Regions from separate parts of the Hyphomicrobium sp. 2TAF46 genome, predicted to be linked through region 3. Evidence: riboswitches for the same ligand, from Rfam matches in the RefSeq annotation. Region 3 holds a riboswitch; each other region holds the start of a gene.
The links. Region 3 has a riboswitch for cobalamin ahead of cobW (cobalamin biosynthesis protein CobW). Riboswitches for the same ligand answer to the same signal wherever they lie in the genome.
Positions count from the first base shown of each region.

Region 1 (3,274 bases), on a different contig from region 3:
ATCAGGGATCCAGTGCGCCGTATTCATATCATGCGTGCGCCTGCGGTCGTCGCCGGTATTCTTCCGGAGATCCAAAAACTCTTCGATGTCGATGTGCCAAGTTTCGAGATAGGCGCAGACCGCACCTTTGCGCTTGCCGCCCTGATTGACCGCGATCGCGGTATCGTTGGCGACTTTCAGGAACGGCACGACGCCCTGGCTTTCTCCGTTCGTACCCTTGATGTGCGCACCAAGACCTCGCACCCGCGTCCAGTCGTTGCCGAGACCGCCGGAGTATTTGGCGAGAAGCGCATTGTCCTTGATCGACTTGAAGATGCCATCGAGATCGTCCGGCACCGTCGTCAGGAAACACGAAGACAATTGCGGACGCGGGGTTCCGGAATTGAAAAGCGTCGGCGTGGAGCACATGAAGTCGAACGAAGATATGAGATCATAGAAGGCAATAGCCTTCTCCTCGCGGTCGATCTCACGCACCGCAAGACCCATGGCGACACGCATGAAGAAGGCTTGCGGCAGCTCGAAGCGGATACCGTGCGTCTGCAGGAAATAGCGATCGTAAAGCGTCTGCAGACCAAGGTACTGGAAGATGCCGTCGCGCTCGGGCTTCAGCGCGCGTCCGAGACGCACCAGATCAAAGCGCGCCAGTTCCGGATCGAGCAGCTCGGCGGCGATGCCTTTCGCGACGAACGCCGCGAAGTACTCGGGGTAACGCGCCGCCATTTCCGATTGACGCGCCGACTCTTCACGGCCGGTCACGAACGACAGCGCTTCGCTGCGCAAACGATCCATCAGCAATCGCGCCGCGACGAAGGTATAGTTCGGCTCCGTTTCAATGAGCGTCCGTGCGGCAAGCACAGGCGCTTCCGCCAACTCATCGACCGTTATGCCGTCGTAGAGATTGCGTTGGGTCTCGGAAAGCACAGCTTCCGCCGATACATCCTGCAAGTCTTCGCAGGCTTCGGCGATCAGCAGACGCAACCGGTCTTCGTTGAGTGGAGAAAGACATCCATCCCGCGTCTTGACGTTGATCGACGGAACAGATTCCGCCTTCGAGACTTCCACGGCCGCAGCACGCTCGCGTGCGCGCTCTTCACGATAAAGGACGTAGGCGCGCGCAACCTTGTGGTTCTCGCTGCGCATCAGCGCAAGCTCGACCTGATCCTGGATCTCTTCGATATGGAACGTGCGGCCCTGAGCCCCGCGGCGCGTCAGCGCCGCAACGATCTGCTCGGTCAATCCCTCGACGGTCTCGTGAACGCGCCTTGACGCCGCCGCGCGGCCGCCTTCTACGGCAAGGAATGCCTTGGTGAGCGCTACGGTGATCTTGCGAGCGTCGAATGGAGTCACGCCGCCGTTGCGCCGGATGACCTGGAACATCTGTTCCGTAGAGGCCTTCGGTGCGCCGATACCCGAAACGTGGTTGGATTGAGAGCTTCGTGCTTCGATTACGATAGACATCGGCAAACCCCTGAATAATAGGGGGCTTGGGCCGCATGGTACGCGCATTCATCCACGCGCGATGGCGGGATGAACCAATCCATCAGGACACCCCGCCCGAGGACGTGAAAACACCATCACAGGCAGGTCTCCTGACTCGCGGGTCGTTGTTCTCTGTCTGGCCTTCCCGATGCGCAGAGCATCAGTGACCTTTGTCCGACAGGAACTCGCCGCTCACAGTTGCGGGGGCAGTCCCGGGATTGCACCGCTGGAAAAGCGACGCTCACCGGGTTCCCTCTTAGCGCTGAATGTTGAAGTCCAGCGACCTATGATGTCCTCATTAAGACAGATTCCACTGACCATACGCAATATGTGGTGCCGCGGATTTTAAAGTTACCCCAGGTCTTGTTGCGTTTCTCCAAGGGCAAGACGTCGCGCACTCACGCGGCGCGCCAGCGGGAAGGCATTCCACGCTCGGAAAGCGCGACGAAGGCTCGGCTTTCCGGGCCGACGTAGTTGGCAGTCGGACGAATGATCTTGTTGTCCTCCCGTTGTTCGATGATGTGAGCGCTCCAACCGGCAATACGAGCCATTGCGAAAATCGGCGTGAACATCGAAGCCGGGATGCCGAGAAGATCGTAAAGCACGGCGCTGTACCAATCGACATTGGCAAACATGTTCTTGGAGTCCGCCATGACGACCTCAATCCGTTCGGCGATGGACATCACCTTGTGATCGTTCGAGCGATCGGCCAGCTCATTCGCCAACGTACGCAGAACTTCGGTGCGCGGATCCGAAATCCGGTAAACCGGATGGCCGAACCCCATCACGACCTGCTTATTGGCCACGCGGTTGCGCACATCGACCTCAGCTTCATCCGCCGTCCGATAGCGCACGATAACCTCGTATGCGGCCTGATTGGCACCGCCGTGCTTGGTGCCACGCAGCGCACCAATAGCGCCGGTGATTGCGGAATAGAAATCGGAACCCGTCGCAGCAATCGAGCGCGCGGTGAACGTCGATGCGTTGAACTCATGCTCGCCGTAAAGCACCAGTGAAGCCTGTAACGCGCGGACTTGATGGTGGTGCGACTCCCGTCCGTGCAAGAGCGTGAGGAAATGTCCGGCAACGGTGTCGTCGTCCGTCTCGACGTCGATGCTGCGCCCGCTGCCCGAGAAATGATACCAGTAGAGCAACATCGAAGGCGCCGATGCGATCAAGCGATCCGCAATCGCGCGCGCGTTCTCGGCCTTATGATCTGGCGCTTCCGCAAAGACGCATCCAAGCGCTGATACGCCCGTGCGCAAGACGTCCATCGGGTGCGCCGCGGCTGGCAGAGCTTCGAGCGCGCGACGCACCGCGAGCGGAAGATTGCGCTGCGAACGCAACTTCCTTTGATACGTCGCGAGCTCTTCCGCAGATGGCAGCGTGCCATGAACGAGGAGATGCGCAACTTCTTCGAACGAGCACCCCAGCGCCAGGTCGCGAACGTCATAGCCGCGGTACCTGAGATGATCACCACCGGGAATAACCGAGGATACGGCGGTCGAGCCGGCAACTATACCCGAGAGTGCAACCGATTTTTTCTGAGCCGGTCGTTCAAGATTCGCGAGATCAGAAGCCATCGATGTTCTCCATGAGCTGTCGTGACGTTGGGCAAAATTGCCAGCCGCAACCGCCGGGGGCGTATGCGTTTCACGAAGTACAAGCGACGGCGACGATTTACGAAAGCGCTGAAAATGCGAAGATTTGCGAAGCCGGCCCGGTAAATCGGCAAACAGAAGAAGAGCACACGCTTACTACGCGGTCAGTTCTTTGCCTTGCTCAGACGTCAGGA
Region 1 is NZ_JBFRFO010000007.1:147,324-150,597, forward strand. Features, by position in the region: gene AB4Z24_RS15670 (ribonucleoside-diphosphate reductase subunit alpha) at 1-1,458, opposite strand, end outside; cobalamin riboswitch at 1,563-1,782, opposite strand; gene prpC (bifunctional 2-methylcitrate synthase/citrate synthase) at 1,878-3,062, opposite strand; gene rraA (ribonuclease E activity regulator RraA) at 3,237-3,274, opposite strand, start outside.
Region 1: linked by a shared signal. The riboswitch ahead of AB4Z24_RS15670 (ribonucleoside-diphosphate reductase subunit alpha) and the one ahead of cobW (cobalamin biosynthesis protein CobW) in region 3 are both predicted to bind cobalamin.

Region 2 (3,274 bases), on a different contig from region 3:
CGCCGATGTAGACAAGCGACGCAGTCAGCAAAAGCGGATCATAAGGTGTCCATCCTGCCGACAGGCTTGCCTTGTTGCGAGGACGGCGCAAAAGTTCAGTGTGCTTGATTTCGTTGGTCGCTTCCGTATACGTGTAGTCGGCACGAACGCGAAGGTTCGCCGTGATATCCGCAGATGCAAAGGCCTCGACGCCCGAGGTCCTCGCTTTGCCAACGTTGGCGTATGACGTACCCGTATCGTTGGAATCGATCAGGTTCGTAATGTCGTTATAGAAATAAGTCGCACCGAATTGAGCCCGGCCTTTGAAGATGGACTGCTCAAATCCTGCGTCCATACCCAGGCTTTCCTCGGGCGCAAGGTTAGGATTTCCGAAGAAGTATGGTGGAAAATCCTGAAACCGCTGGCTCAGCGTCGGTGCTTTGAACGCGGTTCCAACGCTAGCCTTCAGCTTCGTACCTGTCGCATCGATTACGTACGCCGGCGCAACGCGCCAAGTCGTGTGACCACCGAAGTTTTCATTATCGTCATAGCGCACGTTACTGACGAGGAAGAAGTTGCGGAAGATTTCCGATTGCAGCTCCACGAACCCGGCTTGGTTCCATTCCTCGGCGAAGAGCGCCGGGGTATCGAGTTGCTCGTTCTGATGCTCGGCTCCGGTCACGATCGTATAACCCGGCGCCACGCGAAGAACGCTGCGCCAATCGTATTTCACGCGTTCACCATCGTTTGAGCTTCTGCCAGATGAGACACTGTAGTTGTCAGTCTGGAGATTGGCGTAATTGATGCCGAAGTAGTTTGTCAGGTTGCCGCCGAGAGTCCTCCACACGACTTCGCCACGCGTATAGAACTGGTCGAAATCCGAACGCGAAAGGTTTTCACCGGGATTGCCTGTGAAATAGAGGGTCGCATCCGTATAGCGGGCGACGAAATTGACCGTCACGTCCTTTGTGACATCAACGCCGATCTTCGTTGAATACGTCCAGTTATCGTAACGATTGCTGTGGGCCATTGTGCCTGGCGGCAGAAGATCGAATGGCGTCACCGGCGTATCGTCGGCGCGAAAATGCGAGACGTTGAACGAGTAATTGTATCGATCACCTCCGCCGCTGATGCTCGCCGCTTGATTGAAGGTACCGAACGAGCCGCCTTCCACCATCCCCGTGGCCTTCGGCGGTCCCTTGCCGGCTTTCGTATAGATGACGATGACGCCACCCAATGCATCCGCGCCGTAAAGGCCGCTCTGCGGACCGCGCAAGACCTCAATCCTTTCGATGTCGGTCGTCAGCATCTGCCCGAAATCGAAACTGCGGTTGGGATTGCTCGGATCGCTGACGTCGATACCGTCAATCAAGACCTTGGTATGGTTCGAGTTGGTGCCGCGCATGAACACAGACGTTTGCCCACCGGGGCCGCCCGTTTGCACGACGTTGAGACCCGGCACGCTCCGCAACACATCCGGCAGCGTGCGGCGCTGCTGGGCCTGAATTTCCTTTGACGTGATCACCGTGACGGAGCTCGCGATCTCCTCCACAGGCGAGGCAATACCCGTGGGCGCGACCGTTACGTCCGAATTATCAGGGCCGCGCGCCGTCTGCGGAGCGCCGCCGCCGGAATTCTGGGGCGTCGAACTTTGTTGAGCGGCGGCGGGCGCCTTCTTGTTCGATTGCGCATCGGTATCCGAGATCACGGAGACTGCAGGAAGCTCGGTGTCAGGCGACACCGGCACCTGCGCCCGCGCCTCGATCGCAGCGAATGATGAAAGCGCGCACAGAAGCGTCGCACTCGAAGCACGGCACATGAAGACGCGTAGCATAATGACCCCCGTCGCTGGACGATGAGGGTGGACCGCCGCCCAGGCTTACTGGCAGCGCCTCGTGGACACGCGCACACATCACCGTTCACGATCCCCCCAGGATCGCGTTCGAATTGACGTTTGCGCGCAGAATTTTATCCGCTCAGCGCAACGACCTGCATGACCTGACGTGGCTCCCCACCGGTTGACACATCAGCCGCCGCTACGGGATTCCGTCCTGCCGCGCCCCACGCACGGAAGATGGGCAGCTTGTGGTGGCAGGTCTCCTGACTCGCGGCTCGGACGTCCTTTCCGACCTTCCCGAGGATCTCAATGGAGATCGTCAGTGGCTTATTCGGAGCAGACTCGCCGCTTACAGTTGCGGGGGCAGTCTCGGCATTGACGCCAATGGCGTCGCACCGTGTTCCCATTTTCACCACCTGGGCGACTTCACCCCGGTGGAACCATCACGCTGCCATAAACACACATTCGATGATAATGAGTCAATGCTGCAAAGCAGTCACACTGCATCGTGCGATGCCGCGCGAACGCCGATCGCCGAATGTCGTACCGCTGCCACTGGCTCGCGACTGCTTGGCCCGATTTTCTAATTGCTTCCCGAATTGAGCACCGTGTCATCCTCGCTCGAAGCCCGCTAGGGTAGGAATAACCGCCGGGAGAAAACATGCGATTGGCAATTCGTACACTCCGGCGGATAGCTATTTTCGGCCTCGGCGTCTTGAGCGTCTGGTTGATCGTCGACGTCTTTGAATTGGTGGACCGCCGGCTGCCGTGGATCCTCGCAGTGAGCGCCACGTACGTCATCGGCGCATATCTCATTCTTCCTCGCGCCGTGCGCATGGGGTTGAAAATCCTTCAACGACAGCATGTCCCGAGCTTCACGATCACAGGAGATGGCCTGCCCGGCGATCCGGTGAACCTGGCGCTGGCCGGCACCGCCGCTCAGCTCCGCTCTGCGTTCGCGACTGCTGGCTGGGTGGAAGCCGACCCGCTGAATTTCTCCAGCGCCTGCCGAATGGTTCGCGCTTTTGTCTTAAACGCCCCATACCCGGCCGCGCCATTCAGCACGCTCTATCTCTTTGGACGCGGTCAGGACATCGGCTTTCAAAAGGCGATCGATAATAGCCCGCGCAAGCGGCACCATGTTCGCTTCTGGGCTCAGAACCTTTCGAATGCAGAGACGAACTGGAATTCAGTCGCCTTCTGGCTGAACGATGAACGTCCAGCGAATGACGAACATGTGCTCTGGGTCGGAGCCGGCACCAAAGATACCGGCCTCTCTTTGACACGCATGACGTTTCAAATGACGCACGCCACCGATTCCGACACCAATGCGGAACGCAACTACATCGTCGACGAATTGAGCAACTGCGGCGTGATCGGAAAAGTGACCAACTACAAGACCGGCGACGAACTGATCACAAAACACGTCAATCACTACGTCACCGATGGCGATATCGC
Region 2 is NZ_JBFRFO010000007.1:110,043-113,316, forward strand. Features, by position in the region: gene AB4Z24_RS15555 (TonB-dependent receptor plug domain-containing protein) at 1-1,813, opposite strand, end outside; cobalamin riboswitch at 2,053-2,276, opposite strand; gene AB4Z24_RS15560 (LssY C-terminal domain-containing protein) at 2,478-3,274, shown strand, end outside.
Region 2: linked by a shared signal. The riboswitch ahead of AB4Z24_RS15555 (TonB-dependent receptor plug domain-containing protein) and the one ahead of cobW (cobalamin biosynthesis protein CobW) in region 3 are both predicted to bind cobalamin.

Region 3 (3,274 bases):
GCGACGCGGGCCGCGCGCGCCTGGAGTGCCTGCGCGCGGCCTATCTCGCCGCCATCGGCCGTCACCGCGGCATTGTTCGACATGTTCTGCGGCTTGAACGGCACGACGGGAATGCCGCGGTTCGCGAGGAGACGGCAGAGGCCAGCCACCATCAGCGATTTACCGACGTCCGAGCCGGTACCTGAAAACATCAGGGCGCGCGCTGGCATTAGAACTCGATGCCTTCCTGCGCTTTGATGCCGGCCGCGAAGTGATGCTTCACGGCGGCCATTTCGGTCACGCCGTCGGCGAGCGCGATCAGTTCCGGCTTGGCGTTGCGGCCCGTCGCGACGATGTGGAGATCGGGTCGGCGGGCACGTAGCGTTTCGATGACCTCGTCGAGCGGAAGGTAGTCGTAGCGAAGCGCGATGTTGATTTCGTCGAGGATGAGAAGGCGGATGGACGGATCCGCCATCAACTCTTTCGCTTTCGTCCAGGCGCGCTCGGCCGCCGCAATGTCGCGCGCCTTGTCCTGGGTTTCCCAGGTGAAGCCTTCGCCCATCGTGTGCCAGGAAACCTGATCGCCGAACTTGCTAAGCGCATCGCGTTCCCCGGTCGTCCATGCGCCTTTGATGAACTGCACGACGCCGACGCGCCAGCCGTGTCCGAGCGCGCGCAAGACTAAGCCAAAGGCGGCCGTCGACTTGCCTTTGCCGGGACCAGTGTGAACGAGGAGAACACCCTTCTCGATCGCCTTGGAGGCGACCTCGGCATCTTGCACGGCTTTGCGCTTCGCCATCTTTGCCCGGTGGCGTTCGGCTTCGCTGTCCGTCGGTTCGCTGGTCACGTTGCTTCAGCCTTTCAAATTTAGAGGCAGGCCCGCGGCGACAAAGACGACCTTGTCCGCGACGGCTGCGATTTTCTGGTTGAGACGTCCGGCCTCGTCGCGGAAGGCACGCGCCAGAGCATTCTCCGGCACGATGCCGAGACCGACTTCGTTCGAAACGATGACGCAGGGCGCAATGCGCTTCGAAAGAGCTTTGATCAATTCTTCGGTCGCATCCGGAACCGAATGTTCCGCGTGCATCAAATTCGAAACCCACAAGGTCAAGCAGTCGACGAGCGACGGCAGCTCGGACGTCCGGTTTGCCAAAGTGCCGGCGATATCGAGCGGCGTTTCGTGCTGAACCCAGCCGGTGCTTCGGCGGCTTTTATGCTGTTTGATCCGCTCATTCATCTCGCCGTCGAAAGCTTCGGCCGTGGCAATGTAGGCCCAGGGTCCGGGCAGGCTTGTCACAAGGCGTTCGGCGTACAGGCTTTTGCCCGAGCGCGCCCCACCGAGAACCAATGTCAACTGTGGCAGGGGTGGCGTCGGCATGGGCTACTTTCGGGGCGTTTTCGGCGATTGACGAAGCATAGGCGCTCACTTATCGATGGTGAGGACGGTCCCTCGCAAGAGGGTTCAAAGGGAATGCGGTATCAACTCCGCAGCTGCCCCCGCAACTGTTAGCGGTGAGCGCTGGCGATATGGCCACTGGACGATGTCCGGGAAGGTCGTCAGACGCTGAGACCCGTGAGCCAGGAGACCTGCCGTCTCAGATCGTTTTTCCAGCCGTCGCCGGTGGGGCGAGAAAGGTTAACATGCACTTCAGCATCCTTCGCGCACATCATTGCGCACCAATCCAACATGCGCCTCATGTCCACGGAACCTCGGAGTTCTGCCAATGAGCGTCCGCAAGGTCCCTGTCACAATCGTCACGGGTTTTCTCGGCGCTGGTAAGACGACGCTCGTGCGCCACGCAATCGAGAACGCCGAGGGCCGCCGCTTAGCGTTGATCGTCAACGAATTCGGCGACGTCGGCGTCGACGGCGCTATTCTTCGTTCGTGCGGCATCGCGAATTGCCCTGAGGAAAACATCGTCGAGCTGACGAACGGCTGCCTCTGCTGCACCGTTGCCGACGATTTCGTGCCGACGCTCGAGGCGCTGCTATCGCGAAATCCGCCGCCCGAGCACATCATCGTCGAGACGTCGGGGCTCGCACTCCCCAAGCCGCTGGTCAAAGCTTTCGAGTGGCCGGACATACGCAATCGCGTGACGGTCGACGGCGTCGTCACCGTCGTTGACGGGCCGGCGGTGAAGGCCGGACGGTTCGCAGACGATCCGGTGAAGGTCGCGGCGCAACGCGCGGCCGACCCGTCCGTCGATCACGAAAATCCGCTGGAGGAAGTCTACGAGGATCAGCTTCTCTGTGCCGATCTCGTTGTCTTGAACAAGACCGATCTCTTGTCGGCTGAAGAGGCGGATCAGATCACGGAAGAGATCCGAGCCGGCGTTCCGCGCGCCATCAAGATCGTCGCGACGCGCGAGGGCCGCGTTCCTGCGAGCGTGTTGCTTGGTCTTTCGGCGGCTGCCGAGAACGATCTGGCCGCCCGTCCCTCGCATCATGACAACGAGCCGGACCACGACCACGACGATTTCGAGACGTTCATTGTCGACGTTCCGCCGCTGGCGTCGCCCGCCGATCTCGCGTCGCGCGCCAAGGCCATTGCCAATGCCCACGACGTGCTACGCATCAAAGGCTTTGCGGCGATCGACGGCAAGCCAATGCGGCTCCTATTGCAGGGCGTCGGCGAACGCGTGGATACGCGGTACGAGCGCGCTTGGCGGGACGATGAGCCACGACTTGGAAAGCTCGTCGTCATCGGCCAGAAGGGGCTCGACCGTGAAGGCATCACCAGGACTCTGACAGGCGCGGCCTAATGCATATCGTCGTTCGCGAGAGCCGGGATCTCGATGAGGCCGCCGTGCCTCAGGATCTCGGACTTGCGCCCGCCGATATCGTGTTTCTTTCGTTTTCGGATTCCGACCTGGCGATGGCGGCGGCGGCGTTTCGTTCGGTTGCCGCCGATGCGCGGCCGAGCCTCCGCGTCGCCAATCTCAATGCGCTCAGGCATCCGATGTCGGTCGATCTTTTCGCCGACACAACGCTTGCCGGTACGAAGGCCGTGCTCATCAGGTTGCTCGGCGGCCTCGATTATTGGCGCTATGGCGGCGAGCAATTCGGGAAGCGCTGCCGCGACCTCGGAATTGCCTTGGCCATCGTGCCGGGCGACGGTCGCCCCGACATACGGCTTGCCGCGCTTTCCACCATCGATGCCGAGGATCTGACGCGGCTCGGCGCCCTTCTCGATCAAGGCGGCGTCGAGAACACGCGGGCGGCGCTGCAGGGGGTGTTGTCCCGGGCTGAGCATAGTCGCGCGAACATTCCGACGCCGTCCATCATTCCGAGCTTC
Region 3 is NZ_JBFRFO010000002.1:448,488-451,761, reverse strand. Features, by position in the region: gene AB4Z24_RS06015 (cobyric acid synthase) at 1-209, opposite strand, end outside; gene cobO (cob(I)yrinic acid a,c-diamide adenosyltransferase) at 209-826, opposite strand; gene cobU (bifunctional adenosylcobinamide kinase/adenosylcobinamide-phosphate guanylyltransferase) at 833-1,357, opposite strand; cobalamin riboswitch at 1,406-1,588, shown strand; gene cobW (cobalamin biosynthesis protein CobW) at 1,704-2,741, shown strand; gene cobN (cobaltochelatase subunit CobN) at 2,741-3,274, shown strand, end outside.